Regions from separate parts of the Escherichia sp. MAL-1 genome, predicted to be linked through region 3. Evidence: predicted binding sites of a transcription regulator. Region 3 holds the regulator's gene; each other region holds the start of a gene.
The links. Region 3 encodes PhoB, which activates phosphate uptake and scavenging genes when phosphate is short. Its sites were predicted from a motif close to CTGTCATAAAACTGNCNNAT; they were not measured.
Positions count from the first base shown of each region.

Region 1 (10,705 bases), 1.5 Mb from region 3:
CATCCTGCGCCCGTTCCTGTACGGTGGCGCACTGCTGGGATTTTCTGGCGCATTGTTGTCACTAATTTTGTCAGAAATTCTGGTACTGCGATTGTCATCGGCGGTTGCGGAAGTGGCACAGGTTTTCGGAACGAAGTTTGATATCAATGGTTTATCGTTCGATGAATGCCTGCTGTTGCTGCTGGTATGCTCGATGATTGGCTGGGTGGCAGCGTGGCTTGCCACGGTACAACATTTACGCCACTTTACGCCTGAATAATAAAAGCGTGTTATACTCTTTCCCTGCAATGGGTTCCGTAGCAGGGAAAGAGACCCCGTTGTCTCTTCCCGGTATTTCATCTCTATGTCACATTTTGTGCGTAATTTATTCACAAGCTTGCATTGAACTTGTGGATAAAATCACGGTCTGATAAAACAGTGAATGATAACCTCGTTGCTCTTAAGCTCTGGCACAGTTGTTGCTACCACTGAAGCGCCAGAAGATATCGATTGAGAGGATTTGAATGACTGACAAAATGCAAAGTTTAGCTTTAGCCCCAGTTGGCAACCTGGATTCCTACATCCGGGCAGCTAACGCGTGGCCGATGTTGTCGGCTGACGAGGAGCGGGCGCTGGCTGAAAAGCTGCATTACCATGGCGATCTGGAAGCAGCTAAAACGCTGATCCTGTCTCACCTGCGGTTTGTTGTTCATATTGCTCGTAATTATGCGGGCTATGGCCTGCCACAGGCGGATTTGATTCAGGAAGGTAACATCGGCCTGATGAAAGCAGTGCGCCGTTTTAACCCGGAAGTGGGTGTGCGCCTGGTCTCCTTCGCCGTTCACTGGATCAAAGCAGAGATCCACGAATACGTCCTGCGTAACTGGCGTATCGTCAAAGTTGCGACCACCAAAGCGCAGCGCAAACTGTTCTTCAACCTGCGTAAAACCAAGCAGCGTCTGGGCTGGTTTAACCAGGATGAAGTCGAAATGGTGGCCCGTGAACTGGGCGTAACCAGCAAAGACGTACGTGAGATGGAATCACGTATGGCGGCACAGGACATGACCTTTGACCTGTCTTCCGACGACGATTCCGACAGCCAACCGATGGCACCGGTGCTCTATCTGCAGGATAAATCATCTAACTTTGCCGACGGCATCGAAGATGATAACTGGGAAGAGCAGGCGGCAAACCGTCTGACCGACGCGATGCAGGGTCTGGACGAACGCAGCCAGGACATCATCCGCGCGCGCTGGCTGGACGAAGACAACAAGTCCACGTTGCAGGAACTGGCTGACCGTTACGGCGTTTCCGCTGAACGTGTACGCCAGCTGGAAAAGAACGCGATGAAAAAACTGCGCGCTGCTATAGAAGCGTAATTTCCGCTATTAAGCAGAGAACCCTGGATGCGAGTCCGGGGTTTTTGTTTTTTGAGCCTCTACAATAATCAATTTCCCCTCCGGCAAAACGCCAATCCCCACGCAGATTGTTAATAAACTGTCAAAATAGCTATTCCAATATCATAAAAATCGGGTATGTTTTAGCAGAGTATGCTGCTAAAGCACGGGTAGTCATGCATAAAACGAAATAAAGTGCTGAACAACAACATCACAACACACGTAATAACCAGAAGAATGGGGATTCTCAGGATGAACATAAAGGGTAAAGCGTTACTGGCAGGATGTATCGCGCTGGCATTCAGCAATATGGCTCTGGCAGAAGATATTAAAGTCGCGGTCGTGGGCGCAATGTCCGGTCCGGTGGCCCAGTACGGTGACCAGGAGTTTACCGGCGCAGAGCAGGCGGTTGCGGATATCAACGCTAAAGGCGGCATTAAAGGCAACAAACTGCAAATCGTAAAATATGACGATGCCTGTGACCCGAAACAGGCGGTTGCGGTGGCGAACAAAGTCGTTAACGACGGCATTAAATACGTGATTGGTCACCTCTGTTCTTCATCAACGCAGCCTGCGTCTGATATCTACGAAGACGAAGGCATTTTAATGATCACCCCAGCGGCAACCGCGCCGGAGCTGACCGCCCGTAGCTATCAGCTGATCCTGCGCACCACCGGCCTGGACTCCGACCAGGGGCCGACGGCGGCGAAATATATTCTTGAGAAAGTGAAACCGCAGCGTATTGCTATCGTTCACGACAAACAGCAATACGGCGAAGGTCTGGCGCGAGCGGTGCAGGACGGCCTGAAGAAAGGCAATGCTAACGTGGTGTTCTTTGATGGTATCACCGCCGGGGAAAAAGATTTCTCAACGCTGGTGGCGCGTCTGAAAAAAGAGAATATCGACTTCGTTTACTACGGCGGTTATCACCCGGAAATGGGGCAAATCCTGCGTCAGGCACGCGCGGCAGGGCTGAAAACTCAGTTTATGGGGCCGGAAGGTGTGGCTAACGTTTCGCTGTCTAACATTGCGGGCGAATCAGCGGAAGGGCTGCTGGTGACCAAGCCGAAGAACTACGATCAGGTTCCGGCGAACAAACCCATTGTTGACGCGATCAAAGCGAAAAAACAGGACCCAAGCGGCGCATTCGTCTGGACCACCTACGCCGCGCTGCAATCTTTGCAGGCGGGCCTGAATCAGTCTGACGATCCGGCTGAAATCGCCAAATACCTGAAAGCGAACTCCGTGGATACCGTAATGGGACCGCTGACGTGGGATGAGAAAGGCGATCTGAAAGGCTTTGAGTTCGGCGTATTTGACTGGCACGCCAACGGCACGGCGACCGATGCGAAGTAATCATTAATCGGCAACTTTGGGTTGCCGCCAAATTGCTAATATCGAGTACGTTGCTTCATGCCGGATGCGGCGTAAACGCCTTATCCGGCCTACAAGATCCAAAGAAATCAGTAAATTGCAACACACATTGTAGGCCTGATAAGCGTAGCGCATCAGGCAATTTCTCGTTGGTCATCACTTTTGAAATCAACTTGACGATTAACGCTTCTCCCAGCCGCCCTGTTGCGCCGTAAATCCCAGTGCCTGCATAAACGCCGTCATCACACCGCGATCTTCCACGCCTGCATCCGCCATCCACCAGCATGAAACGCCAGGATTGTTACGCAAAACCTCTTCCAGCAGATATTGCCCCACACCGCGACGTCGGGTGACTTCCCGCACACGCAGGGAATCCAGTGCTCCCTCGGTGCCGCTTAAGGTTACCCGTACGGCAGCGAGCAGGCGCTCGTTAAAACGCGCGGCGTAGATACGGTGGTTATCGTCAACCTGTAAAGAGGAAGGGGAATACTCCGGCCAGATCTTTTGCAGGTCAATCCGGTCCTGGTCGCTAAAGTTTTCTAATCGAATGATGGTCAGCTTCATGGGTAACCCGTGTAAATCACAAAAGTGGAACCAGTGTAGCGAAATAATTTAATCGGAGGCTTTCTCTTTTTTATTTCTTTTGGCAGGTGATTAATTTTTTAACAGCAATAATTACAAAGTTAAAACATTAGAGAATGAAAAATACCCAGCATAATCCCCTGAATGGTAGTGAATTATTCCGCCCTTTGTGCCGTTATTTTATGCTGACAAAGGCACTTTTTTCTGTTTATCTATCAATAAATTCAGAATATTATCTGTTCTTAATCGACTGAAAAATAGGGATTTTAATCACTATTATCACAAAATACTGCGCTAAACCCTTAATCAGACAGGCAAAAACAGTGCAGTATAAAAAAAGAACAGTCTGATTTGTTAACACATAAAAACAAAGCAACACAACATCACGAATGGGGATTTTTGACTATGAAACGGAATGCGAAAACTATCATCGCAGGGATGATTGCACTGGCAATTTCACACACCGCTATGGCTGACGATATTAAAGTCGCCGTTGTCGGCGCGATGTCCGGCCCGATTGCCCAGTGGGGCGATATGGAATTTAACGGCGCGCGTCAGGCGATTAAAGACATTAATGCCAAAGGGGGAATTAAGGGCGACAAGCTGGTTGGCGTGGAATATGACGACGCCTGCGACCCGAAACAAGCCGTTGCGGTCGCCAACAAAATCGTTAATGACGGCATTAAATACGTTATTGGTCATCTGTGTTCTTCTTCTACCCAACCTGCATCAGATATCTACGAAGACGAAGGTATTCTGATGATCTCGCCGGGAGCGACCAACCCGGAGCTGACCCAACGCGGTTATCAACACATTATGCGTACTGCCGGGCTGGACTCTTCCCAGGGGCCAACGGCGGCAAAATACATTCTTGAGACGGTGAAGCCCCAGCGCATCGCCATCATTCACGACAAACAACAGTATGGCGAAGGGCTGGCGCGTTCGGTGCAGGACGGGCTGAAAGCGGCTAACGCCAACGTCGTCTTCTTCGACGGTATTACCGCCGGGGAGAAAGATTTCTCCGCGCTGATCGCCCGCCTGAAAAAAGAAAACATCGACTTCGTTTACTACGGCGGTTACTACCCGGAAATGGGGCAGATGCTGCGCCAGGCCCGTTCCGTTGGCCTGAAAACTCAGTTTATGGGGCCGGAAGGTGTGGGTAACGCATCATTGTCGAATATTGCCGGTGATGCTGCCGAAGGCATGTTGGTCACTATGCCAAAACGCTATGACCAGGATCCGGCAAACCAGGGCATCGTTGATGCGCTGAAAGCAGACAAGAAAGATCCGTCCGGGCCTTATGTCTGGATCACTTACGCGGCGGTGCAATCTCTGGCGACTGCCCTTGAGCGTACTGGCAGCGATGAGCCGCTGGCGCTGGTGAAAGATTTAAAAGCTAACGGTGCAAACACCGTGATTGGGCCGCTGAACTGGGATGAAAAAGGCGATCTTAAGGGATTTGATTTTGGTGTCTTCCAGTGGCACGCCGACGGTTCATCCACGGCAGCCAAGTGATCATCCTACCGCCCGTAAAATGCGGGCGGGTTTAGAAAGGTTACCTTATGTCTGAGCAGTTTTTGTATTTCTTGCAGCAGATGTTTAACGGCGTCACGCTGGGCAGTACCTACGCGCTGATAGCCATCGGCTACACCATGGTTTACGGCATTATCGGCATGATCAACTTCGCCCACGGCGAGGTTTATATGATTGGCAGCTACGTCTCATTTATGATCATCGCCGCGCTGATGATGATGGGCATTGATACCGGCTGGCTGCTGGTGGCGGCGGGATTCGTCGGCGCAATCGTCATTGCCAGCGCCTACGGCTGGAGTATCGAACGGGTGGCTTACCGCCCGGTGCGTAATTCTAAGCGCCTGATTGCGCTTATTTCCGCAATCGGTATGTCCATCTTCCTGCAAAACTACGTCAGCCTGACCGAAGGTTCGCGCGATGTGGCGCTGCCCAGCCTGTTTAACGGTCAGTGGGTGGTGGGCCATAGCGAAAACTTCTCTGCCTCTATTACCACCATGCAGGCGGTGATCTGGATTGTCACCTTCCTCGCCATGCTGGCGCTGACGATTTTCATTCGCTATTCCCGTATGGGGCGCGCCTGTCGTGCCTGCGCGGAAGATCTGAAAATGGCGAGCCTGCTTGGCATCAACACCGACCGGGTGATTGCTTTGACCTTTGTTATTGGCGCGGCGATGGCGGCAGTGGCTGGCGTACTGCTCGGTCAGTTCTATGGCGTCATTAACCCCTATATCGGCTTTATGGCCGGGATGAAAGCCTTTACCGCTGCGGTGCTCGGTGGGATTGGCAGCATTCCAGGGGCGATGATTGGCGGGCTGATCTTGGGGATTGCGGAGGCGCTCTCTTCTGCCTATCTGAGTACGGAATATAAGGATGTGGTTTCATTTGCCCTGCTGATTCTGGTGCTGCTGGTGATGCCGACCGGTATTCTGGGTCGCCCGGAGGTAGAGAAAGTATGAAACCGATGCATATTGCAATGGCGCTGCTCTCTGCCGCGATGTTCTTTGTCCTCGCTGGCGTCTTTATGGGCGTGCAACTGGAGCTGGATGGCACCAAACTGGTGGTCGACAGCGCTTCGGATGTCCGTTGGCAGTGGGTGTTTATCGGCACGGCGGTGGTCTTTTTCTTTCAGCTTTTGCGACCTGCTTTCCAGAAAGGGTTGAAAAGTGTTTCCGGACCGAAGTTTATTCTGCCCGCCATTGATGGCTCCACGGTGAAGCAGAAACTGTTCCTCGTGGCGCTGCTGGTGCTTGCGGTGGCGTGGCCGTTTATGGTGTCACGTGGGACGGTGGATATCGCCACTCTGACCATGATCTACATTATCCTCGGTCTCGGGCTGAATGTGGTTGTTGGTCTTTCTGGTCTGCTGGTGCTGGGGTACGGCGGTTTTTACGCCATCGGCGCTTACACCTTTGCGCTGCTCAATCACTATTACGGCTTGGGCTTCTGGACTTGTCTGCCGATTGCCGGGTTAATGGCAGCGGCGGCGGGCTTCCTGCTCGGCTTTCCGGTGCTGCGTCTGCGTGGTGATTATCTGGCGATCGTTACCCTTGGCTTCGGCGAAATTGTGCGCATATTGCTGCTCAATAACACCGAAATTACCGGCGGCCCGAACGGAATCAGTCAGATCCCGAAACCGACTTTCTTCGGCCTTGAGTTCAGCCGTACCGCTCGTGAAGGCGGCTGGGACACGTTCAGTAATTTCTTTGGCCTGAAATACGATCCCTCCGATCGCGTCATCTTCCTGTATCTGGTGGCGTTGCTGCTGGTGGTGCTAAGCCTGTTTGTCATTAACCGCCTGCTGCGGATGCCGCTGGGGCGTGCGTGGGAAGCATTGCGTGAAGATGAAATTGCCTGCCGTTCGCTGGGCTTAAGCCCGCGTCGTATCAAGCTGACCGCCTTTACCATCAGCGCCGCGTTTGCCGGTTTTGCCGGAACGCTGTTTGCGGCGCGTCAGGGCTTTGTCAGCCCGGAATCCTTCACCTTTGCCGAATCGGCGTTTGTGCTGGCGATAGTGGTGCTCGGCGGTATGGGCTCGCAATTTGCGGTGATTCTGGCGGCAATTTTGCTGGTGGTGTCGCGCGAATTGATGCGTGATTTCAACGAATACAGCATGTTAATGCTCGGTGGTTTGATGGTGCTGATGATGATCTGGCGTCCGCAGGGCTTGCTGCCCATGACGCGCCCGCAACTGAAGCTGAAAAACGGCGCAGCGAAAGGAGAGCAGGCATGAGTCAGCCATTATTATCTGTTAACGGTCTGATGATGCGCTTCGGCGGCCTGCTGGCGGTGAACAACGTCAATCTTGAACTGTACCCGCAGGAAATCGTCTCGTTAATCGGCCCTAACGGTGCCGGAAAAACCACGGTTTTTAACTGCCTGACCGGTTTCTACAAACCCACCGGCGGCACCATTTTACTGCGCGATCAGCATCTTGAAGGTTTACCGGGGCAGCAAATTGCCCGCATGGGCGTGGTGCGCACCTTCCAGCATGTGCGTCTGTTCCGTGAAATGACGGTAATTGAAAACCTGCTGGTGGCGCAGCATCAGCAACTGAAAACCGGGCTGTTCTCTGGCCTGTTGAAAACGCCTTCTTTCCGTCGCGCCCAGAGCGAAGCGCTCGACCGCGCCGCCACCTGGCTTGAGCGCATTGGTTTGCTGGAACACGCCAACCGTCAGGCGAGTAACCTGGCCTATGGTGACCAACGCCGTCTGGAGATTGCCCGTTGCATGGTGACGCAGCCGGAGATTTTAATGCTCGACGAACCGGCGGCAGGTCTTAACCCGAAAGAGACGAAAGAGCTGGATGAGCTGATTGCCGAACTGCGCAATCATCACAACACCACTATCTTGTTGATTGAACACGATATGAAGCTGGTGATGGGGATTTCAGACCGAATTTACGTGGTCAATCAGGGGACGCCACTGGCAAACGGTACGCCGGAGCAAATCCGTAATAACCCGGACGTGATCCGTGCCTATTTAGGTGAGGCATAAGATGGAAAAAGTCATGTTGTCCTTTGACAAAGTCAGCGCCCACTACGGCAAAATCCAGGCGCTGCATGAGGTGAGCTTGCATATCAATCAGGGCGAGATTGTCACGCTGATTGGCGCGAACGGGGCGGGGAAAACCACCTTGCTTGGTACGTTATGCGGCGATCCGCGCGCCACCAGCGGGCGAATTGTGTTTGATGATAAAGACATTACCGACTGGCAGACGGCGAAAATCATGCGCGAAGCGGTAGCGATTGTCCCGGAAGGGCGTCGCGTCTTCTCGCGGATGACGGTGGAAGAGAACCTGGCGATGGGCGGCTTCTTTGCCGAACGTGACCAGTTTCAGGAGCGCATAAAGTGGGTGTATGAACTGTTTCCACGTCTGCATGAGCGCCGTGTTCAGCGGGCGGGCACCATGTCCGGCGGTGAACAGCAGATGCTGGCGATTGGTCGCGCGCTGATGAGCAATCCGCGTTTGCTGCTACTTGATGAGCCATCGCTCGGTCTTGCGCCGATTATCATCCAGCAAATTTTCGACACCATCGAGCAGCTGCGCGAGCAGGGGATGACTATCTTCCTCGTCGAGCAGAACGCCAACCAGGCGCTAAAGCTGGCGGATCGCGGCTACGTGCTGGAAAACGGCCATGTGGTGCTCTCCGATACCGGCGACGTGCTGCTGGCGAACGAAGCAGTGAGAAGTGCGTATTTAGGCGGGTAATAACACGTTGATTGATAAGGAGTCAAAAGACTCCTTTGAGACAGGTGACAAATGTAAAATTGCCTGATGCGCTGCGCTTATCAGGCCTACTGGGTGAGTTGCAATATATTGAATTTGCACGATTTTGTAGGCCGGATAAGGCGTTTACGCCGCATCTGGCATGAAACGATGAGTAATCTGTAGAGTTTGATTCAGACCTTCTATTTTTCCGCTTATCCGTGCCCCATCTCCCATTTTCCCTCACCCACGCCGTCACCGCCTTGTCATCTTTCTGACACCTTACTATCTTACAAATGTAACAAAAAAGTTATTTTTCTGTAATTCGAGCATGTCATGTTACCCCGCGAGCATAAAACGCGTGAATTCGCGCATTCGGTACAACAAGAGAGATAAACGATGAAACCGTTACATTATACAGCTTCAGCACTGGCGCTCGGACTGGCGTTAATGGGGAATGCACAGGCAGTGACGACCATTCCGTTCTGGCATTCTATGGAAGGGGAACTGGGTAAAGAGGTGGATTCTCTGGCCCAACGTTTTAACGCCGAAAATCCGGATTACAAAATTGTACCGACCTATAAAGGCAACTACGAACAGAATTTAAGCGCGGGGATTGCCGCATTTCGTACCGGCAACGCTCCGGCTATTTTGCAGGTTTATGAAGTTGGCACCGCCACCATGATGGCATCGAAAGCCATTAAACCGGTATATGACGTGTTTAAAGAGGCGGGGATTCAATTCGATGAGTCGCAGTTTGTGCCGACGGTTTCCGGTTACTACTCCGACAGCAAAACGGGCCACTTACTCTCCCAGCCATTCAACAGCTCGACCCCCGTTCTCTATTACAACAAAGACGCCTTCAAGAAAGCAGGATTAGACCCGGAACAACCGCCGAAAACCTGGCAGGATCTGGCGGACTATGCCGCGAAACTGAAAGCCTCCGGTATGAAGTGCGGCTACGCCAGCGGCTGGCAGGGCTGGATCCAACTGGAAAACTTTAGCGCCTGGAACGGTCTGCCGTTTGCCAGCAAAAACAACGGCTTTGACGGCACGGACGCGGTGCTGGAGTTCAACAAGCCGGAGCAGGTGAAACACATCGCCATGCTCGAGGAGATGAACAAGAAGGGCGACTTCAGCTACGTCGGTCGTAAGGATGAATCCACCGAGAAGTTCTATAACGGTGATTGCGCGATGACCACCGCCTCTTCCGGTTCTCTTGCCAACATTCGCGAGTACGCCAAATTTAACTACGGCGTAGGCATGATGCCTTACGACGCCGATGCGAAAGATGCGCCACAAAACGCCATTATCGGCGGAGCCAGCCTGTGGGTGATGCAGGGTAAAGATAAAGAAACGTATACCGGTGTGGCGAAGTTCCTCGATTTCCTCGCGAAGCCAGAAAACGCTGCCGAGTGGCATCAGAAAACCGGTTATCTGCCAATCACCAAAGCAGCGTATGACCTGACCCGTGAGCAGGGCTTTTATGAGAAAAACCCAGGGGCGGATACCGCGACGCGTCAGATGCTGAATAAGCCGCCGTTGCCGTTCACCAAAGGGCTGCGTCTGGGCAACATGCCGCAGATCCGCGTGATTGTGGATGAAGAGCTGGAGAGCGTGTGGACCGGTAAGAAGACACCACAGCAGGCACTGGATACCGCCGTTGAGCGTGGAAATCAGTTGCTGCGCCGCTTTGAGAAATCGACGAAGTCTTAATCAGTGTAATGTCGGATGCGTTTCGCTTATCTGACCTGGCATCGCGTGTAGGCCGGATAAGCGAAGCGCATCCGGCACAGTTCAGGAATTAACCGTAATGTCATCATCCCGTCCGGTGTTCCGCTCGCGCTGGCTGCCTTATCTGCTGGTCGCGCCGCAGCTCATCATCACCGTTATCTTTTTTATCTGGCCTGCGGGCGAAGCGTTGTGGTACTCGCTACAAAGCGTCGATCCGTTTGGTTTCTCCAGCCAGTTTGTCGGCCTGGATAACTTCGTCACGCTGTTCCATGACAGCTACTATCTCGACTCCTTCTGGACGACGATAAAATTCAGCACCTTTGTCACCGTCAGCGGTTTGCTGGTATCGCTGTTCTTTGCGGCGCTGGTGGAGTACATCGTGCGCGGCAGCCGTTTCTAT
Region 1 is NZ_CM129609.1:279,602-290,306, forward strand. Features, by position in the region: gene ftsX (permease-like cell division protein FtsX) at 1-259, shown strand, start outside; gene rpoH (RNA polymerase sigma factor RpoH) at 504-1,358, shown strand; gene livJ (branched chain amino acid ABC transporter substrate-binding protein LivJ) at 1,629-2,732, shown strand; gene panM (aspartate 1-decarboxylase autocleavage activator PanM) at 2,931-3,314, opposite strand; gene livK (high-affinity branched-chain amino acid ABC transporter substrate-binding protein LivK) at 3,738-4,847, shown strand; gene livH (high-affinity branched-chain amino acid ABC transporter permease LivH) at 4,895-5,821, shown strand; gene livM (branched chain amino acid ABC transporter permease LivM) at 5,818-7,095, shown strand; gene livG (high-affinity branched-chain amino acid ABC transporter ATP-binding protein LivG) at 7,092-7,859, shown strand; gene livF (high-affinity branched-chain amino acid ABC transporter ATP-binding protein LivF) at 7,861-8,574, shown strand; gene ugpB (sn-glycerol-3-phosphate ABC transporter substrate-binding protein UgpB) at 8,971-10,287, shown strand; gene ugpA (sn-glycerol-3-phosphate ABC transporter permease UgpA) at 10,385-10,705, shown strand, end outside.
Region 1: ugpB (sn-glycerol-3-phosphate ABC transporter substrate-binding protein UgpB) is a predicted target of PhoB. The motif match lies at 8,835-8,854, and genes of this name have one in related genera.

Region 2 (10,705 bases), 1.6 Mb from region 3:
AATTCGAAGATAACGCGCTGCCGTGGGATAGCATCGATGCCGCGACTTATGTGAAATCAGGAGATTTAACTGCCTTTGAACCGGAGCTGCTGAAGGAACATAATGCGCGTATCGCGAAAGATCCTGAGTTCCAGAACATCATGAAGGATATCGCGCGCTTCAACGCTATGAAGGACAAGCGCAATATCGTTTCTCTGAACTACGCTGTGCGTGAGAAAGAGAATAATGAAGATGATGCGACGCGTCTGGCGCGTTTGAACGAACGCTTTAAACGCGAAGGTAAACCGGAGTTGAAGAAGCTGGATGATCTACCGAAAGATTACCAGGAGCCGGATCCTTATCTGGATGAGACGGTGAATATCGCACTCGATCTGGCGAAGCTTGAAAAAGCCAGACCCGCGGAACAACCCGCTCCCGTCAAGTAATATCAATCAGGCACAAGAAATTGTGCCTGATTTTTTAACAGCGGCAAGATGCCGTAAATCAGATGCTACAAAATGTAAAGTTGTGTCTTTCTGGTGACTTACGCACTATCCAGACTTGAAAATAGTCGCGTAACCCATACGATGTGGGTATCGCATATTGCGTTTTGTTAAACTGAGGTAAAAAGAAAATTATGATGCGAATCGCGCTCTTCCTGCTAACGAACCTGGCCGTAATGGTCGTTTTCGGGCTGGTACTGAGCCTGACAGGGATACAGTCGAGCAGCGTTCAGGGGCTGATGATCATGGCCTTGCTGTTCGGTTTTGGTGGTTCCTTCGTTTCGCTTCTGATGTCCAAATGGATGGCATTACGATCTGTTGGCGGGGAAGTGATCGAGCAACCGCGTAACGAAAGGGAACGTTGGCTGGTCAATACTGTAGCAACCCAGGCTCGTCAGGCGGGGATCGCTATGCCGCAAGTGGCTATCTACCATGCGCCGGACATCAACGCTTTTGCAACCGGTGCGCGCCGTGATGCCTCTCTGGTTGCTGTCAGCACCGGTTTGCTGCAGAACATGAGCCCGGATGAAGCCGAGGCGGTAATTGCTCACGAAATCAGCCACATCGCCAATGGTGATATGGTTACCATGACGCTGATTCAGGGCGTGGTGAACACCTTCGTTATCTTTATTTCCCGTATTCTGGCGCAGCTTGCCGCGGGTTTTATGGGCGGAAATCGTGATGAAGGTGAAGAGAGCAACGGCAACCCGCTGATCTACTTTGCGGTTGCAACGGTTCTGGAACTGGTGTTTGGTATTCTGGCGAGCATTATCACCATGTGGTTCTCGCGTCATCGTGAATTCCATGCTGATGCCGGTTCGGCAAAATTGGTTGGTCGCGAGAAAATGATTGCCGCGCTGCAGCGCCTGAAAACCAGCTATGAACCGCAAGAAGCAACCAGCATGATGGCTTTCTGCATTAACGGTAAGTCGAAATCGCTCAGTGAGTTGTTCATGACTCACCCGCCGCTGGATAAACGAATTGAAGCTCTGCGTACGGGTGAATACCTGAAGTAATATGAAGTAAATACTAAAAAGCGCGTCCTGATCGACGCGCTTTTTTTATGCCCTGGATCGTGGCTGAGTGATACGTAAACCACTGACACAGGCAGCAATCACTGCCAGAATAGCCGCAGCCATCAGCGAAACGTGCGTACCATTATCACCGAACTGATTTAGCATCAGCGCCACCAGTGCCGCGCCGCTACTCTGACCCAGTAGACGAGCCGTTCCTAACATGCCACTGGCTCCACCGCTACGTTCGCGAGGAGCGGAGGTAATAATGGTGTGGTTATTGGGTGACTGGAACAAGCCAAATCCAGCGCCACATAAGATCATCGGCCAGATAATATTGATATCCGCAGGTGACGCGGGCAGCAGAACCAGGGAAAAAAGCCCCGCAGCCATGATGAACAACCCTAGAGCACCCAGCAATCCTGCATGTACGCGTTCAATCAAATAGCCTGCCAACGGAGCCATCACCATCGTTGCTAACGGCCACGGTGTCAGAAGTAAACCTGTTTCGACTTCACTACGCCCGAGCACGGTTTGCAGGTAAAAGGGCAGGGAAACCATTGCCAGCATTTGTGCGCAGAAAGAGCAAACAGATGTGCAAATAGAAAGTGAAAACAGCGGGATACGCAGTAAATCCACCGGTAGCAGCGGTACGGGAAGAGAAAGCTGGCGGCGAATAAAGAAAATACCAACAACAACCATTACCACCAGTTCCGCAGCAATTAACGTCAGCGATTGCCCCTGAGCGAAACCACTCAACGCAGTGATAAGCAGGCCGAAGGTTAACGCGTTCATCACGGCGCTGGGCAGGTCGAAACGGGGTTTACTGGCGCGAGAACCATTGGGTGGCAGAAAACGCATCGCCAGAAGCAGGGCGATAATACCTAACGGTACGTTGATTAAAAATAACCATTTCCAGGATGCGATGGAGAGGATTGCTGCAGCAATTGTCGGCCCGGCAGCAGAAGAGACGGCAACAATAAACGAGTTTATGCCCATCCCTCTCCCCAGAAAACGTTGTGGATAGATCAGGCGGATAAGTGCGGTATTAACGCTCATCAACGCTGCACCGCCGAAACCTTGTATGACACGCGCAAGGGTGAGCATTTGCAGCGAATCAGAAAGGGCGCAGAACAGTGAAGACAACAGAAAAACGACCAGACCGCATTTATAAATACGTCGATAGCCAAACATATCGCCCAGAAACGAAAACGAGAGCAGGGAGATGACAATGGCGATTTGATAGGCGTTCACTACCCAGATGGAACTGGCTGGCGTGGCATGAAGGTCCGTGGCGATTGTTGGCAGGGCGACGTTGGCGATTGCGCCGTCAAGGACAGCCATCGAAATACCAATCACAATGGTTAATATCGCACCGTATCGCTGGGGCAATGGCAGGCCGTCGGCCTGAACTTTTGGCATAGGAATTTTATATCTTTGGTGAATAATCAACAGGGGTATGATTCTAGCACTGATATTCACGGTGGATGTCGCAGAATTGTAACTAACCGGCAAAAGATGGATTGCGACCACCCTGGTGCGAAATTATAATAAAAAACAGTTCTGATTTTTATAAAACACTCGCAATGAGGTGATAAATGGCTAACGCAGATCTGGATAAACAGCCTGATTCTGTATCTTCCGTGCTAAAAGTTTTTGGCATTTTGCAGGCGCTGGGTGAAGAGCGCGAAATAGGGATAACCGAGCTGTCGCAGCGCGTCATGATGTCAAAAAGCACCGTTTATCGCTTTTTACAGACCATGAAAACCTTAGGTTATGTGGCGCAGGAAGGGGAGTCGGAGAAATATTCCCTGACCCTGAAATTGTTTGAACTGGGCGCTCGCGCGTTACAAAACGTCGATTTAATTCGTAGCGCAGATATCCAGATGCGTGAGATCTCCCGCCTGACCAAAGAAACTATCCACCTCGGCGCACTGGACGAAGACAGTATTGTTTACATTCACAAAATTGACTCTATGTACAATTTGCGCATGTATTCACGGATTGGGCGTCGTAATCCGCTGTACAGCACCGCGATTGGTAAGGTACTGCTGGCATGGCGCGATCGCGATGAAGTGAAGCAAATTCTTGAGGGCGTGGAGTATAAACGCAGTACCGAGCGGACCATCACCAGTACAGAAGCGTTATTACCCGTTCTGGACCAGGTGCGCGAGCAGGGGTATGGCGAAGATAACGAAGAGCAGGAAGAAGGGCTGCGATGCATTGCGGTACCGGTATTTGATCGCTTTGGCGTGGTCATTGCCGGTTTGAGCATCTCCTTCCCGACGTTGCGTTTCTCTGAAGAGCGTTTACAGGAATATGTCGCAATGTTGCATACCGCAGCGCGCAAAATTTCTGCCCAAATGGGTTATCACGACTATCCGTTCTGATGAGAGTAAGAACCTGTCGGAATATCAAACAGACAGGTTCTTTATTTAGCATGAGAAAAATAAAGTTGAAGGTGCGTTATATTAAACGCGCTTGCTATAAGAATATTTTACTCATGAGTGAGAATCTGGTTATTTATTACCCTTAACCATTATCGACCACGATATTGCTTTTACGTAACAGTGGGCAATCTGTTATCCCCAAGAAACCACTTTTAGTGTGCAAGTATTGTACCGTGCTGGTGCCTCTGGCAGTCAGATAGGTACATTGCAAACCTAATCCTGCGGCATTCTCTTTGCTTCCAATCAAAACGCCATATCCGCTGAGTAATAATCCTATCCATACCAGTGCTATCAGCATAACTGTGCGAATGATGAATCGCATTACAACCTCTTCTCTTTTTATGTTCGCTTAATCGTAGCGGCAATATGCGCTGAAGCAAGCTACTCATTCCGAAAAAGCACGAATATCGACATAGTTAGGCGCTGTTTAACTAACGCATGCTAGTTTAATGACATAAGGTAGGTGAAGCGGAGATTGGAGTGAAAAAGTTTCGATGGGTCGTTCTGGTTGTCGTGGTGTTGGCTTGCTTGCTGCTTTGGGCGCAGGTATTCAACATGATGTGCGATCAGGATGTACAATTTTTCAGCGGAATTTGTGCCATTAACCAGTTTATCCCGTGGTGATATCATTTTTTCAGCACTAGATTTTCTTCCTCTCCAGCAGTGGTAGAATAGCGCCTCTACTCAGAGGTGGTGAAATGAACGAAGTTGTAAATTCAGGCGTGATGAACATTGCGTCTTTGGTTGTATCGGTGGTGGTTCTTCTTATCGGGCTCATCTTGTGGTTTTTTATCAATCGTGCCAGTTCTCGGACTAACGAACAGATTGAACTGCTTGAGGCGTTGCTGGATCAGCAAAAACGTCAAAATGCACTGTTACGTCGTTTGTGCGAAGCAAACGAACCTGAGAAAGCAGATAAAAAGACCGTTGAGAGTCAAAAATCGGTTGAAGACGAAGATATTATTCGTCTGGTCGCCGAACGATAATCCTTCCTCAATCTTGAGTAACCCCGTCGTTGAAGGGTTACTCAATTCATCCTGATTATACGCACTGCCATGGTGCAACTGCTTCAAATTAAAACTCTGGTCTGACTTCAAATAATTATCATATTATTTATTTGCGTAACGGGATATCAGAAAAAGATATTTTCCTCATTAATTTATTAGGATGTTTACATCGGATTTGTGATTAAGCGTGGTATTATTTATTAGCGAAACGTTTCTCTCTTGATTTTTTGCTCATTCATCAATTTTTCTTATTTTAAATTTTCAATCCCTTTGGGGATTGACTTCTCTTTAGGGTAATTGATAGCCGTTAACTGACTGTTTTATGAGAAAAAGTGATATAACTTTTTATTCATTGCATAGCAAAAAATGTGATATTGCACGCACTATGTAATAACTTCTCCCACTGGCCTGGAACAACTGAACTTATTGAACTATGTTAGAAACTACGCCAGTTTAAGTATCTGCCTGAACTGGCAAGGTTAAGCACAATGATATATCGGCGCGTATTCCGTTGCATAAGTGTGCAAAAAAAGTGGAAGACGTATCGAGATTTGTGCGTCTGATCGAGACATGTTTAAAAATGGCTTGCCATAATTAACGTTGTATGTGATAACAGATTTCGGGTTAAACGAGGTACAGTTCTGTTTATGTGTGGCATTTTCAGTAAAGAAGTCCTGAGTAAACACGTTGACGTTGAATACCGCTTCTCTGCCGAGCCTTATATTGGTGCCTCATGCAGTAATGTGTCAGTTTTATCTATGTTATGCCTGCGGGCGAAGAAAACAATCTAAGGAATTTTTCAAATGGCAAAGATTAAAGGTCAGGTTAAGTGGTTCAACGAGTCTAAAGGTTTTGGCTTCATTACTCCGGCTGATGGCAGCAAAGACGTGTTCGTACACTTCTCCGCTATCCAGGGTAATGGCTTCAAAACTCTGGCTGAAGGTCAGAACGTTGAGTTCGAAATTCAGGACGGCCAGAAAGGTCCGGCAGCTGTTAACGTAACAGCTATCTGATCGAATCCACTGATCTGAAGTGTGAATACGCTTCAATCTCGCTATAAAGCCTCGTCGAATGCGAGGCTTTTTACTATGCTTTATCTTCGCTCCTGGCGTTCGGATATTTGCCCGCCGCGTGATTCGCGTTACACTTGCGGCCTTTAGTATCCTGCCGGAGTTGTCATGTCTTTTTCCTGTCCACTTTGCCATCAGCCTCTTTCGCGTGAAAAAAACAGCTATATCTGTCCCCAGCGACATCAGTTTGATATGGCGAAAGAAGGGTATGTCAATCTGCTGCCCGTTCAGCATAAACGGTCTCGTGATCCGGGCGACAGCGCGGAAATGATGCAAGCACGCCGCGCATTCTTAGATGCCGGACATTATCAGCCGCTGCGTGATGCAATTGTCGCCCAACTGAGGGAACGGCTTGATGATAAGGCCACGGCGGTGCTGGATATTGGCTGTGGTGAAGGGTATTACACACACGCATTTGCCGATGCGTTGCCCGAAATCATCACGTTTGGTCTGGATGTTTCGAAGGTAGCGATAAAAGCGGCGGCGAAACGCTATCCGCAGGTCACTTTTTGTGTCGCTTCCAGCCACCGTTTGCCGTTTTCCGATACCAGTATGGACGCCATAATACGTATTTACGCGCCGTGTAAAGCAGAAGAATTAGCACGAGTAGTGAAGCCCGGCGGCTGGGTCATTACTGCCACGCCGGGACCGCGACATTTGATGGAGCTGAAGGGGCTGATTTACAATGAAGTACATCTTCATGCACCTCATGCAGAACAACTGGAAGGTTTTACATTACAGCAGAGTGCGGAGTTGTGTTATCCGATGCGTCTTCGCGGTGATGAAGCCGTCGCATTATTGCAGATGACGCCGTTTGCCTGGCGTGCGAAGCCAGAAGTCTGGCAAACACTGGCAGCAAAAGAAGTGTTCGACTGCCAGACGGACTTTAATATTCACCTCTGGCAGCGTTCTTATTAACCGTGGAAGTGCGTCCAGAGGATCTGGACGCCGATGCCGATCAGTACCAGCCCGCCGAGAATTTCCGCTTTTTTCCCAATAATTGAGCCGATAAAGCGACCAACCATCATCCCTAATGTTGACATAATCAAGGTTGCACAACCAATGGCCAATGCGGTCGCGATAATGTTGACCTGCAGGAAAGCAAGACCAACACCCACAGCCATGGCATCCAGGCTGGTGGCAATCGCGGTGGTTACCAGTAGCCAGAAACCGTGTCGACGGCGCGGCTCTTCATCTTCATCATCTGCGCCACGAAAACCCTCAATAATCATTCGCCCGCCGAGGAATATCAGCAGCACAAACGCAATCCAGTGGTTCCATTCAAGGACAAACCGGCTGGCTAACATGCCCATTCCCCAGCCGATCAGCGGCGTCAGGGTTTCGACGGCACCAAAAATAAGGCCGGTTCGCAATGCTTCAGAAAATTTCGGTTTATGGAGGGTGGCACCTTTACCGATTGATGCAGCAAATGCATCCATCGACATACCAAACGCAAGAAGAACAGTAGCAGTGATATTCATGACAATGTCCTGACCGGGGTATCCATAAAACACATCATCGCCCCCAGCAAACATGCATACATGAACAACAAGCCGCGATGGTTTTCGCGTTCATGCAGGCATAGCGATTGATGTGCATATGGTCTCGCCTGACTGAAAGTATTCAGTCCGTACGTGCCACGTTTTGCAACGAGTATGTTGACACGTACATTTCCGGAATCTGGAAATCGGCTACTCCCCAAATGAGGGCGCAACCTTAACATATTTTGAGAATATAAAACAACTGTTGGAATATATTATTTCATTGCTTTATTGATAACGATTTACATTTAGATTTATATATCAATGAAACGTTAAAATAAATAACAAATAAGGGAAGAGGTAATATAGCCTAAGCTATGTCTGATTATTAAAAATACACTAAACATAGCTTTGGCTAAATTCATAACTTATTGAGTTGAAACGAGAAGCTTATAAATTTTTTCCAGATCGTCGATATTTCGAACGCGGATTAACAGCCGACGCTGTTCTAATTGCATCACCAACACGCCATCTTCCGACAAGTTCATCGCTTTGATTCGGCTATATTCAATCCAGACATTGGCGAAGAAAAAACCTTTTTGTTTAAAGATGATCTTCGGAACGCGGATCCAGAATATATAAAAACCCATCAGAGCCAGTGCGCTTAATAACCATGTCGTTATTAACGCACCATGATTCGTGACGTTGTTATAGATAAGAATGACAATCAATCCGACGAAGATAACGCTATCGATGCGACCACGCCGGAGCAAAGGAATTGCCAGCAGGGTGGGGCCATTACGGCGGGGCATGATGAACTGATCGTAGATCGCGAAGGCCAGGAGTGCGGCGATGAAAAGAATCAGTACCAGGTCCGTGATTGTCATTAATCCTCCAGATAAAAAAACGGGGCCAAAAGGCCCCGGTAGTGTACAACAGTCTTACAGTCCCAGCAGGCCGCAAGCGTAACCAGCGATACCGATGACGAAGAAGCCAACGATGATCCACAGCGGGTTAACTTTTTTGCGCAGTAGCCACATACAAGCAAAGGTCAGCAGCAGTGGTACCAGGCCTGGCATTAACTGGTCCAGAATAGTCTGGACAGTAGTAACGTGTTCTTTGCCCGTCTGGTCAGTAATGCGAGAGACAACCAGCGGGATGTTGACATGTGTCCACTTGTTAACCAATGCCCCCATGACAAACAGGCCGAGGATAGACGCCCCTTCCGTCAGTTTTTGCAGGAAGCCACCACCCATATCTTTAACGATATCGATACCTTTGGAGTAACCATACGCTACGCCGTAGTAACGGGTTGCCAGACGCACCAGGTTAAACAGGATGAAGAACAGCAGCGGACCTAACAGGCTGCCGCTCATCGCGATACCGGCACCCAGTGCTGCAAATACCGGACGTACGGTTCCCCAGAAGATCGGGTCGCCTACACCAGCCAGTGGCCCCATCAAACCGACTTTGATACCGTTGATAGCACCGTCGTCGATCTCTGCGCCATTAGCACGCTGTTCTTCCAGCGCCAGGGTTACGCCGAGAATCGGCGCAGCCACGAACGGCTGGGTGTTAAAGAACTCCAGGTGACGGCGAATAGCTTGTTTACGAGCTTCGTTGTTCTCAGGGTAGAGGCGACGAATTGCCGGTACCATAGAGAAGCAGAAACCCAGTGCCTGCATACGTTCGAAGTTCCATGAACCCTGGAAGAGGTTAGAACGCAGGAAGACGCCACGAATATCACTTTGAGTGAGTTTTTTCTCGGTGGTAGTTTGAGTTGTATCAACCATTTCGCTCACCTGTTAGTCCAGTTCGTTATCGAGATCGTTGTTACCAGCTGCCTGAGCAGGCGCACCGGCTACGCGGTTGTATTTCGGGCTAAGTTGGATGTAGAGCACTGCCATAACAGTACCAATCACACCCAGAGCAACCAGGTTAAAGTTGGTGAATGCTGCGGTTACGAAGCCGAGGTAGAAGAACGGCATCAGGTAGCCAGCACGCATCATGTTGATAACCATCGCATAACCAACCACCACGATCATGCCACCGGCGATATTCAGACCATTGGTCACCACTTCCGGAATCGCATTCAGCATGTTCTGTACTTCGCTGGTACCAACAGACAGCGCAACGATGACGGCCGGAATAGCCACACGCATTGCTTGCAGGAACAGAGAAGAAACGTGGATCCAGGAAATCGCTGTCAGGTTGCCGTTATCAGCAGCCTTATCCGCAGCGTGCTGGAAAGCAACGGTAATAGTACGAACGATGATGGTCAGTACCTGGCCCGCAGCGGCCAGAGGGATTGCCAGTGCGATACCTGCACCAATGCTCTGATGACCTGCGATAACCAGAATGGTAGAAATGATAGAAGCCAGAGCGGCGTCAGGCGCAACTGCAGCACCGATGTTCATCCAGCCCAGCGCGATCATTTCCAGCGTACCACCGATAATAATACCGGTTTTCATATCCCCAAGAACGATACCCACCAGGGTACACGCGATTAGCGGACGGTGAAACTGAAATTCATCGAGGATTGATCCCATACCTGCGATACAGGCTACGATAAATACCAGCACAATTTGAAGAGTGGTAATCTCCATTGTACTTCTCCTGTTTACGTAAGACTTAAGTGTGAAAACTGAGTGATAATCAACACAATACGTTACTTATCGATTTTGCTGATCAGATCCATCATTTTCAGTTTCGGATCGGTGGAAACCTTACGGACTTCCAGCTCAATACCGCGCGCATTCAGTTTCTTGAACGCCTCGATATCTTTTTCATCAACCGAAACCGCGTTATTCACCTGGGTTTTACCCTGACGGAATGCCATACCACCGACGTTAACAGAGGTGATTTTCACGCCGCCTTCAACGAGACGCTCTACATCTGTTGGGTTGGTAAATAACAGCATTACGCGTTCGCCAGCATATTTCGGGTTGTTGTAGACGCGAATCATTTTGGCAACATCAACTACGTGTGCTGTTACGCCCGGAGGTGCAACCTGGGTGAGCAGTGTCTTACGAACGGTATCCGCAGCCACTTCATCACTAACAACAATAATACGGGAGACATTGGTTTCTTTGGTCCAGCGGGTGGCGACCTGACCGTGAATCAGACGGTCGTCGATACGCGCAAGGCCAATAACCATGTAGTCGTTTGGCCCCATTGGTTTTGCCGGAGTTGGAGCCGCTTT
Region 2 is NZ_CM129609.1:2,095,176-2,105,880, forward strand. Features, by position in the region: gene prc (carboxy terminal-processing peptidase) at 1-425, shown strand, start outside; gene htpX (protease HtpX) at 617-1,498, shown strand; gene ACU8XX_RS10180 (MFS transporter) at 1,544-2,917, opposite strand; gene kdgR (DNA-binding transcriptional regulator KdgR) at 3,094-3,885, shown strand; gene ACU8XX_RS10190 (YobH family protein) at 4,028-4,267, opposite strand; gene mgrB (PhoP/PhoQ regulator MgrB) at 4,426-4,569, shown strand; gene ACU8XX_RS10200 (YebO family protein) at 4,644-4,931, shown strand; gene ACU8XX_RS10205 (DUF2627 domain-containing protein) at 5,600-5,743, shown strand; gene cspE (transcription antiterminator/RNA stability regulator CspE) at 5,756-5,965, shown strand; gene rlmA (23S rRNA (guanine(745)-N(1))-methyltransferase) at 6,131-6,940, shown strand; gene mntP (manganese efflux pump MntP) at 6,937-7,503, opposite strand; gene ACU8XX_RS10225 (DUF986 family protein) at 7,932-8,390, opposite strand; gene manZ (PTS mannose transporter subunit IID) at 8,445-9,296, opposite strand; gene manY (PTS mannose transporter subunit IIC) at 9,309-10,109, opposite strand; gene manX (PTS mannose transporter subunit IIAB) at 10,172-10,705, opposite strand, start outside.
Region 2: kdgR (DNA-binding transcriptional regulator KdgR) is a predicted target of PhoB. The motif match lies at 3,063-3,082, and genes of this name have one in related genera.

Region 3 (10,705 bases):
CAATCACCGTAGCCAATAAAGTGATAGCTTGCAGGATAACGACCAGCAAGGCCAAGAGATAATTCGCCCCTCTGTATTCATTATCCTGCTGAATAGTTATTTCACTGCAAACGTACTTTCCAGTTTGCTGTAGCCCAGGCCGTTGATCTTTTTCACTTTGATCTGCACCGGAATACGCTCTTTCATCGCTTCTACGTGGCTAATCACACCGATGGTTTTGCCACTGGCGTTCAGGGCATCCAGCGCATCAAGGGCGGTATCCAGCGTTTCGCTATCCAGCGTGCCAAAACCTTCATCAAGGAACAGCGAGTCAATACGTGTTTTATGGCTGACCAGATCCGAAAGCGCCAGCGCCAGCGCCAGACTAACGAGGAAACTTTCGCCGCCGGAAAGGGTACGGGTATCGCGTACCGCATCTGCCTGCCAGGTATCAACAACCTCGACTTCCAGCGCCTCGCTGGCTTTGCGCTGTAACAGATAGCGCCCGTGCAGCCGGGTAAGTTGCTGATTAGCGAGATGGACTAAATTATCCAGCGTCAGCCCCTGGGCAAACTTGCGGAATTTATCGCCCTCTTTGGAACCTATTAGCGAATTCAGATATCCCCAGTCCTCAACCTGCTGCGTCATTTGAGCAATTTGCTGCATTAAGGTTTGTTGTTGCTGACGGTTATCTGCATCCTGCTTCAGCTGCTGGCGAATCTCGCCTTGACTCGTGGTGTTTTCACGCAACTTTTGGTGAGTTTGCGCTAACTCTTGCTGAATCTGCTCCACCGTCACAGTGAGAGCCAACCCGTCGTCAGGTCGGTGTTGTTGATGCTGTGCCAGCGTTTCTGCTGTCTGAGTGACCAGCGTTTGCGCCTGACGGCGCTGGTTTTCCAGATTCTGCTTGAGCTGTTCCAGCTGCGTTAGTGTTTGTTCATCCATTAGCGCCGCAAGGAACGCCTGCTGATCGTCAAAGACGCTGGCCTGTAGCGCGGTGTCAAACTGCGCCTGGGCTTTTTGCAGACTTTGCGCCGCCAGAACATCCTGTTGCTGTAACGTCTGCTGCTGGCTGTGTAATGCGAGACATTGTTCATGTACCTGCCGCCAGTTTTCCAATACCACAGTTTCTTCGCAGTGCGGGAGTTCATCACTTTGCGGCAACGTTTCCAGAATCGGCGTCAGCTGCTGAATACGGTTTTGCAGCGCGGTTAATTCGTTCTGGCGTTGCTGCCAGCTCTGCGCTTCTTGCTGACGTGTCGCCAACCAGCTCTCTTCTTCATCTTCCTGTGGCAATGTCAGTGCATAACCCGTCAATGTCGTTAAAAGTAGTTGCTGGCGTTGTTCAATTTGCTGTTGATACTGGATAATTTGCTGATTATGCGCGGCAATCTGCCCTTGTAATTCATGCCGTTGGCTGAGTAACCGCAGCTGGCGTTCGTGCTCATCTTGTGCATCCAGCCACGGTTGAATATCGTCCAGTGGCTGCAAGGTGATATTGAGGCTGGCCGTGACGGCTTGCCATTGTTGAGTAAGTGCTTGCTCATCTTGTCGGAGGCTTTGCGCTTCGTTTTCATCACGCTGAAGCTGCTTTGTTATGGCGTCCAGTTGCCCACGTAGCGTCGCACCTTCTTCACCGAGCTTTTTAACTTCGTTTTCCAGCGCCAGTAATCGAGACTGATTAACGCCAGGCTCCAGCGCCTGATACGCCTCGACCGCCGGGTGGCTGGTGGAACCACAAAGTGGGCAAGGCTGACCCGCCTGTAACTGTGCACGTTGAGCTTCCAGCGTTTTGATGCGCGCTTCCTGCTCGCAAATGGTTTTCACATCGGCAAGTTGCTGCGTCTTTTCTTTATAACGCTGGCGCATTTCGTTAAGTGCGGCGTTACGTTGCGTCTGTTCTTGCGTGACATTCTGGATAGCGACCTGTAACTGCGCCAGACGTTTTTGTTGGGGAACAATCTGTCCATGCAGCGCGACCAGGTGCTGACGCAGTGGGCGTTGCTCAGCATGTTGCGCCAGGGCGGTAGCAACTTCATCGGCGGTTAACGTCAACGTGATCGCCGCAAGCGCATTAAGTTTTTGCTCAGCATGGGTTAACTGTTGCTGCCATTGCCGCAGATGCTCGCGATCGCTGGTTTGTTGGGAGAACTGCGCACGCCAACCCGCCAGTTCGTTGTTCCACTGACGGAAGCGGTCGTGTTCCTGTAACCAGGTATTCAGGCTTTGTTGCTGCTGCTGTAATTCTGCTGACTGCTTCGCCGCGTGGTGGCGAATGCTCGCGCGAAGCGCCATTGTGCTCTGTAAGCGAGTATTTACTTCTTCAATCTGCTGGCGAGTATGCGCCAGCGCCGCGCTGTGTTCTGCGATGCGTTCCCAGTGCGGACGAAGATTTCGTGCCGGTTGTGCCAGACTGAGCGCTGCCAGTTGAGGTTGCGCTTTTTCTTCTTCGGCTAACGCCTGTTGCAAGGCCTGCTGACGGCGGCTGGCTTCTTGCTGCAATTCGTCCAGACGCGTTAACCAGTTTAGTGATTGTTGTTCTTGCTGCTGTGCGGTAAGTAACTGTTTTTCTTCGTCAGTAAGTACCTGCAAACTCGCTGTCAGCGATTGCACTTGTTCCGGCGTGAGCAACGCGACGCCGCTGGCCTGCGCTTGCAGCTTCTCCAGCTCAGTGCGGGCCGATTTGTGCTGCTCAAAAACCATCGCCGAGATTTGCCCGTAGATTTCAGTGCCGGTTAACTCCTCGAGCAATTCCGCGCGTTCTTTGGGTTTGGCATTCAGGAAGGCAGCAAATTGCCCCTGCGAAAGCAGCATCGAACGGGTGAAGCGCCCGTAATCCAGCCCGGTTAACGTCGCTGTCAGTTCCAGCTTATCTTTCACTTTGTCGGCGAGAATTTTGCCGTCGGCGCAGCGCGCCAGCTCTACGCGTGGCACCTGCAAATTACCGTCCGGCTGGTTACGCGCCCGATTCTGGCTCCAGAACGCGCGATACGCTTCACCTTTCACTTCAAACTCCACCTCCGCCAGACATTCAGCGGTATCGCGGGTCATGAGATCATTTTGCGATTGTGAAACGTTAGAGAGGCGCGGAGTTTCGTGATACAGCGCCAGACAAATGGCGTCCAGCAGGGTGGTTTTCCCCGCACCGGTTGGGCCGGTAATGGCAAACAGCCCGTTGCTGGCGAACGGCTCGCGGGTGAAATCAATCTTCCATTCGCCTTTTAATGAGTTCAGGTTTTTCAGGCGCAGGCTGAGAATTTTCATGCTTCGTGTTCTCCGGCGAGGCTATGCAACGTCGTGGCGAAAAGATGCTGCAGACGTTGCTGCTGCGATTCATCCAGTTCTTCCAGTGCCAGACGGCGATTGAACACCTCTTCGACGCTGAGTTCGCTGAGGGTTTCACGCTGTTGGCTGGCTAACACACGCTCGCGCTGTTCACGACTCCGACGTACCAGCAATACTTCGACAGGCAATGATTCGGTTAATGCCTGGATTTTGCGCTGAATATCATGCAGATACTCATCAGTAGTGATTTCGATATCCAGCCAGACAGGTGGCTCCTGTGATACATCGCGCCACTGTTCCAGCTGTTCGGTAATCGACGCCAGATCGCCTTTCAGCACCGCCATGGGTTGCGTTACCGGTACGTTCAGGTTTTCTACGCTCTCTAATTTGCCGTTTGAAAATGTCACCAGATGGACATATTTACTCTTACCGCATTCATCAAAACTTAGTGGAATGGGGGAGCCGCAATAGCGAACATGTTCCATGCCGCCAATAATCTGTGCGCGGTGAATATGCCCGAGCGCGATGTAGTCGGCTGGTGGAAAGTTTTGTGCCGGAAACGCGTCCAGCGTGCCAATATAAATGTCACGCACGGCGTCACTTTTACTGGCCCCCACGGTCGTTAAATGTCCCGTGGCGATGATGGGCAGAGGCTGATCGCCGCGCAGTTTGCAGGCATCGGCATAGTGTTGTTGGTAATAATCGGTAATCGCTGCCAGTAAATGCTGCTGTTTTTCAATACCGTTAAGCCCCGCCTGGCTGGTAATAATGTCACGCGGACGTAAAAACGGAATGGGGCACAGCACTGCGCCTGGCGTCCCGTCGCGACGAGGCAAGATTTGCGGCGCATGTCCGGCGCTGGCGACCACGGTAGTATTGAGGAACGCCATGATATCGCGCGATTCATTCAGCGTGGCGACCGAGTCATGGTTTCCTGCCAGTACCACCAGATGACAGCCAGTTTGCTGTAAATTGACAACAAAACGGTTGTATAACGTGCGGGCGTAACTGGGCGGCGAGCCGGTATCGAAAACATCACCGGCAACAATAATCGCATCCACCTGATGGGTTTGTGCTGTCTCCAGCAGCCAGTCAAGAAAAGCCTGATGTTCAGCTTCGCGGCTTTTACTGTAGAAGTTCTGGCCGAGATGCCAGTCTGAGGTGTGAAGGATGCGCATAACGGTTCCCTGGCGAAAAAGCATGGGCGCGATTATACCCAAACAGATGTGCCATTTGCTTTTTTCTGCGCCACGGAAATCAATAACCTGAAGATATGTGCGACGAGCTTTTCATAAATCTGTCATAAATCTGACGCATAATGACGTCGCATTAATGATCGCAACCTATTTATTACAACAGGGCAAATCATGGCGAGACGTATTCTGGTCGTAGAAGATGAAGCTCCAATTCGCGAAATGGTCTGCTTCGTGCTCGAACAAAATGGCTTTCAGCCGGTCGAAGCGGAAGATTATGACAGTGCTGTGAATCAACTGAATGAACCCTGGCCGGATTTAATTCTCCTTGACTGGATGTTACCTGGCGGCTCCGGTATCCAGTTCATAAAACACCTCAAGCGCGAGTCGATGACCCGGGATATTCCAGTGGTGATGTTGACCGCCAGAGGGGAAGAAGAAGATCGCGTGCGCGGCCTTGAAACCGGCGCGGATGACTATATCACCAAGCCGTTTTCGCCGAAGGAGCTGGTGGCGCGAATCAAAGCGGTAATGCGCCGTATTTCGCCAATGGCGGTGGAAGAGGTGATTGAGATGCAGGGATTAAGTCTCGACCCGACATCTCACCGAGTGATGGCGGGCGAAGAGCCGCTGGAGATGGGGCCGACAGAATTTAAACTGCTGCACTTTTTTATGACGCATCCTGAGCGCGTGTACAGCCGCGAGCAGCTGTTAAACCACGTCTGGGGAACTAACGTGTATGTGGAAGACCGCACGGTCGATGTCCACATTCGTCGCCTGCGTAAAGCACTGGAGCCCGGCGGGCATGACCGCATGGTGCAGACCGTGCGCGGTACAGGATATCGTTTTTCAACCCGCTTTTAACGCCTTGCTCATCGGACGCAGAGCAGGGCTTATGATTTCTTAACTGGAGTATCTTACGTGCTGGAACGGCTGTCGTGGAAAAGGCTGGTGCTGGAGCTGCTACTTTGCTGCCTCCCGGCTTTCATCCTGGGTGCATTTTTTGGTTACCTGCCCTGGTTTTTGCTGGCATCGGTAACAGGACTGCTTATCTGGCATTTCTGGAATTTATTGCGCCTTTCATGGTGGCTGTGGGTGGATCGCAGTATGACCCCGCCACCGGGGCGTGGTAGCTGGGAACCGCTACTATACGGCTTACACCAGATGCAGCTGCGAAATAAAAAACGCCGCCGTGAACTGGGCAATCTGATTAAACGCTTTCGTAGCGGCGCGGAGTCGCTGCCCGACGCGGTGGTGCTGACCACGGAAGAGGGCGGTATTTTCTGGTGTAACGGTCTGGCGCAACAAATTCTTGGTTTGCGCTGGCCGGAAGATAACGGGCAGAACATCCTTAACCTACTGCGTTACCCGGAGTTTACGCAATATCTGAAAACGCGTGATTTTTCTCGCCCGCTCAATCTGGTGCTCAACACCGGGCGGCATCTGGAAATTCGCGTCATGCCTTATACCCACAAACAGTTGCTGATGGTGGCGCGTGATGTCACGCAAATGCATCAACTGGAAGGGGCGCGGCGCAACTTTTTCGCCAACGTAAGCCATGAGTTACGCACGCCATTGACCGTGTTACAGGGTTACCTGGAGATGATGGATGAGCAGCCGCTGGAAGGCGCGGTACGCGAAAAAGCGTTGCACACCATGCGCGAGCAGACCCAGCGGATGGAAGGGCTGGTGAAGCAATTGCTGACGCTGTCGAAAATTGAAGCCGCGCCGACGCATTTGCTCAATGAAAAGGTTGATGTGCCGATGATGCTGCGCGTTGTTGAGCGCGAGGCTCAGACTCTGAGTCAGAAAAAACAGACATTTACCTTTGAGATAGATAACGGCCTCAAGGTGTCTGGCAATGAAGATCAGCTACGCAGTGCGATTTCGAACCTGGTCTATAACGCCGTGAATCATACGCCGGAAGGCACGCATATCACCGTACGCTGGCAGCGAGTGCCGCACGGTGCCGAATTTAGCGTTGAAGATAACGGACCGGGCATTGCACCGGAGCATATTCCGCGCCTGACCGAGCGTTTTTATCGCGTTGATAAAGCGCGTTCCCGGCAAACCGGCGGTAGCGGATTAGGGTTAGCGATCGTGAAACATGCGGTGAATCATCACGAAAGTCGCCTGAATATTGAGAGTACAGTAGGAAAAGGAACACGTTTCAGTTTTGTTATCCCGGAACGTTTAATTGCCAAAAACAGCGATTAATCCGCCTTTGTCATCTTTTATTGCCATAAGCCAGTCGATGCTGGCTTATTTTCTTTGCAGTCAAAATACGGGCGTTAGATTTTACAACGGTTGGTGATTTTTTGTTCGCATGATTAGCCATGTCTTTTTCACGGAAATAGTGTTTTATACTGGTTGGTGATTTCTTATCGCTATATACCTCTGGTTTTTAGATCCCTCCTTGCTTTAAAACGTTATAAGCGTTTAAATTGCGCTTCAGGTGCTGTCATACTGACTGCATTAACGCGGTAAATCGAAAAACTATTCTTCGCCGCGCCTGGTTGGGAGTATTTCCCGCTAAAATTGTTTAAATATACCGCTGTATCATCCCCAGGGATTGGCACAAAAATTTAACGTTACAACACCACATCCACAGGCAGTATGATTTATGACCCATCAATTAAGATCGCGCGATATCATCGCTCTGGGCTTTATGACATTTGCGTTGTTCGTCGGCGCAGGTAACATTATTTTCCCTCCAATGGTCGGCTTACAGGCAGGCGAACACGTCTGGACTGCGGCATTCGGCTTCCTCATTACTGCCGTTGGCCTGCCGGTATTAACAGTAGTGGCGCTGGCAAAAGTTGGCGGCGGTGTTGACAGCCTCAGCACGCCAATCGGTAAAGTCGCTGGCGTACTGCTGGCAACGGTTTGTTACCTGGCGGTGGGGCCGCTTTTCGCTACGCCGCGTACAGCTACCGTTTCTTTTGAAGTGGGGATTGCGCCGCTGACGGGTGATTCCGCGCTGCCGCTGTTTATCTACAGCCTGGTCTATTTCGCTATCGTTATTCTGGTTTCGCTCTATCCGGGCAAGCTGCTGGATACCGTGGGCAACTTCCTTGCGCCGCTGAAAATTATCGCGCTGGTCATCCTGTCTGTTGCCGCGATTGTCTGGCCGGCGGGTTCTATCAGCACGGCGACTGAGGCTTATCAAAACGCTGCGTTTTCTAACGGTTTCGTTAACGGCTATCTGACCATGGATACGCTGGGCGCAATGGTGTTTGGTATCGTTATTGTTAACGCGGCGCGTTCTCGTGGCGTTACCGAAGCGCGCCTACTGACCCGTTATACCGTCTGGGCTGGCCTGATGGCGGGTGTTGGTCTGACTCTGCTGTACCTCGCGCTGTTCCGTCTGGGTTCAGACAGCGCGTCGCTGGTCGATCAGTCTGCAAACGGCGCTGCTATTCTGCATGCTTACGTTCAGCACACCTTTGGCGGCGGCGGTAGCTTCCTGCTGGCGGCGTTAATCTTCATCGCCTGCCTGGTAACGGCAGTTGGCCTGACCTGTGCTTGTGCAGAATTCTTTGCCCAGTACGTACCGCTCTCTTATCGTACGCTGGTGTTTATCCTCGGCGGCTTCTCGATGGTGGTTTCTAACCTCGGCTTAAGCCAGCTGATCCAGATCTCCGTACCGGTGCTGACCGCTATTTATCCGCCGTGTATCGCACTGGTTGTATTAAGTTTTACACGCTCATGGTGGCATAATTCGTCCCGCGTGATTGCTCCGCCGATGTTTATCAGCCTGCTTTTTGGTATTCTCGACGGGATCAAAGCATCTGCATTCAGCGATATCTTACCGTCCTGGGCGCAGCGTTTACCGCTGGCCGAACAAGGTCTGGCGTGGTTAATGCCAACAGTGGTGATGGTGGTTCTGGCCATTATCTGGGATCGCGCGGCAGGTCGTCAGGTGACCTCCAGCGCTCACTAAATCACTGAACATTTGTTTTAACCACGGGGCTGCGATGCCCCGTGGTTTTTTATTGTGTTGATGGGTTAGGAATTGATGGAAAGTAAGAACAAGCTAAAGCGTGGGCTAAGTACCCGCCACATACGCTTTATGGCACTGGGTTCAGCAATTGGCACCGGGCTGTTTTACGGTTCGGCAGACGCCATCAAAATGGCCGGTCCGAGCGTGTTGTTGGCCTATATTATCGGTGGTATCGCGGCGTATATCATTATGCGTGCGCTGGGGGAAATGTCGGTACATAACCCGGCCGCCAGCTCTTTCTCGCGTTATGCGCAGGAAAACCTCGGCCCGCTGGCAGGTTACATTACCGGCTGGACCTACTGCTTTGAAATCCTTATTGTCGCCATCGCCGATGTGACCGCTTTTGGTATCTATATGGGTGTCTGGTTCCCGACGGTGCCGCACTGGATTTGGGTACTGAGCGTGGTGCTGATCATTTGCGCCGTAAACCTGATGAGCGTGAAGGTATTCGGTGAGCTGGAATTCTGGTTCTCGTTCTTTAAAGTCGCCACCATCATCATCATGATTGTCGCCGGTTTCGGCATCATCATCTGGGGGATTGGCAACGGCGGGCAACCGACCGGTATTCATAACCTGTGGAGCAACGGCGGCTTCTTCAGTAACGGCTGGCTTGGCATGGTAATGTCGTTGCAAATGGTGATGTTTGCTTACGGTGGGATCGAAATTATCGGGATTACCGCCGGTGAAGCGAAAGATCCTGAGAAATCGATACCGCGTGCGATTAACTCCGTGCCGATGCGTATTCTGGTGTTCTACGTCGGTACGCTGTTCGTCATTATGTCTATCTACCCGTGGAATCAGGTTGGCACTGCCGGTAGCCCGTTCGTGCTGACGTTCCAGCATATGGGCATTACCTTTGCCGCCAGCATTCTTAACTTTGTTGTGCTGACTGCTTCGCTGTCGGCAATTAACAGTGATGTATTTGGCGTAGGCCGTATGCTCCACGGTATGGCAGAGCAGGGCAGCGCGCCGAAAATTTTCAGCAAAACGTCGCGTCGCGGTATTCCGTGGGTTACGGTGCTGGTGATGACTACCGCGCTGCTGTTTGCGGTGTATCTGAACTACATCATGCCGGAAAACGTCTTCCTGGTGATCGCTTCGCTGGCAACCTTCGCCACGGTGTGGGTGTGGATTATGATCCTGCTGTCGCAAATTGCCTTCCGTCGCCGTTTGCCGCCAGAAGAAGTTAAGGCGCTGAAATTTAAAGTGCCGGGTGGGGTAGCAACGACCATCGGCGGGCTGATTTTCCTGCTCTTTATTATCGGGTTGATTGGTTATCACCCGGATACGCGTATCTCGCTGTATGTCGGTTTCGCGTGGATTGTTGTGCTGTTGATTGGCTGGATGTTTAAGCGTCGCCACGATCGTCAGCTGGCTGAAAACCAATAATACTTGCGTTCTGTAAGCCGGTTCAGGAGGAAATCCTGATCCGGCTATTCCGAAAGTTATCCGCCCCCGTCCTCCTCCCCCAAATATCCTTCAGATGATGAGTGATCCTGCATTAGGCTATGGCAAGGTGATCAGATTTTCATCACAGGGGAATTATGATGTTAAATGCATGGCACCTGCCGGTGCCCCCATTTGTTAAACAAAGCAAAGATCAACTGCTCATAACACTGTGGCTGACGGGCGAAGACCCACCGCAGCGCATTATGCTGCGTACAGAACACGATAACGAAGAAATGTCAGTACCAATGCATAAGCAGCGCAGTCAGCCGCAGCCAGGCGTCACCGCATGGCGTGCGGCGATTGATCTCTCCAGCGGACAACCCCGGCGGCGTTACAGTTTCAAACTGCTGTGGCACGATCGCCAGCGTTGGTTTACACCGCAGGGCTTCAGCCGAATGCCGCCGGCACGACTGGAGCAGTTTGCCGTCGATGTACCGGATATCGGCCCACAATGGGCTGCGGATCAGATTTTTTATCAGATCTTCCCTGATCGTTTTGCGCGTAGTCTTCCTCGTGAAGCTGAACAGGATCATGTCTATTACCATCATGCAGCCGGACAAGAGATCATCTTGCGTGACTGGGATGAACCGGTCACGGCGCAGGCGGGCGGATCAACGTTCTATGGCGGCGATCTGGACGGGATAAGCGAAAAACTGCCGTATCTGAAAAAGCTTGGCGTGACAGCGCTGTATCTCAATCCGGTGTTTAAAGCTCCCAGCGTACATAAATACGATACCGAGGATTATCGCCATGTCGATCCGCAGTTTGGCGGTGATGGGGCGTTGCTGCGTTTGCG
Region 3 is NZ_CM129609.1:3,696,590-3,707,294, reverse strand. Features, by position in the region: gene sbcC (exonuclease subunit SbcC) at 97-3,243, opposite strand; gene sbcD (exonuclease subunit SbcD) at 3,240-4,442, opposite strand; gene phoB (phosphate response regulator transcription factor PhoB) at 4,632-5,321, shown strand; gene phoR (phosphate regulon sensor histidine kinase PhoR) at 5,379-6,674, shown strand; gene brnQ (branched-chain amino acid transporter carrier protein BrnQ) at 7,081-8,400, shown strand; gene proY (proline-specific permease ProY) at 8,476-9,849, shown strand; gene malZ (maltodextrin glucosidase) at 10,005-10,705, shown strand, end outside.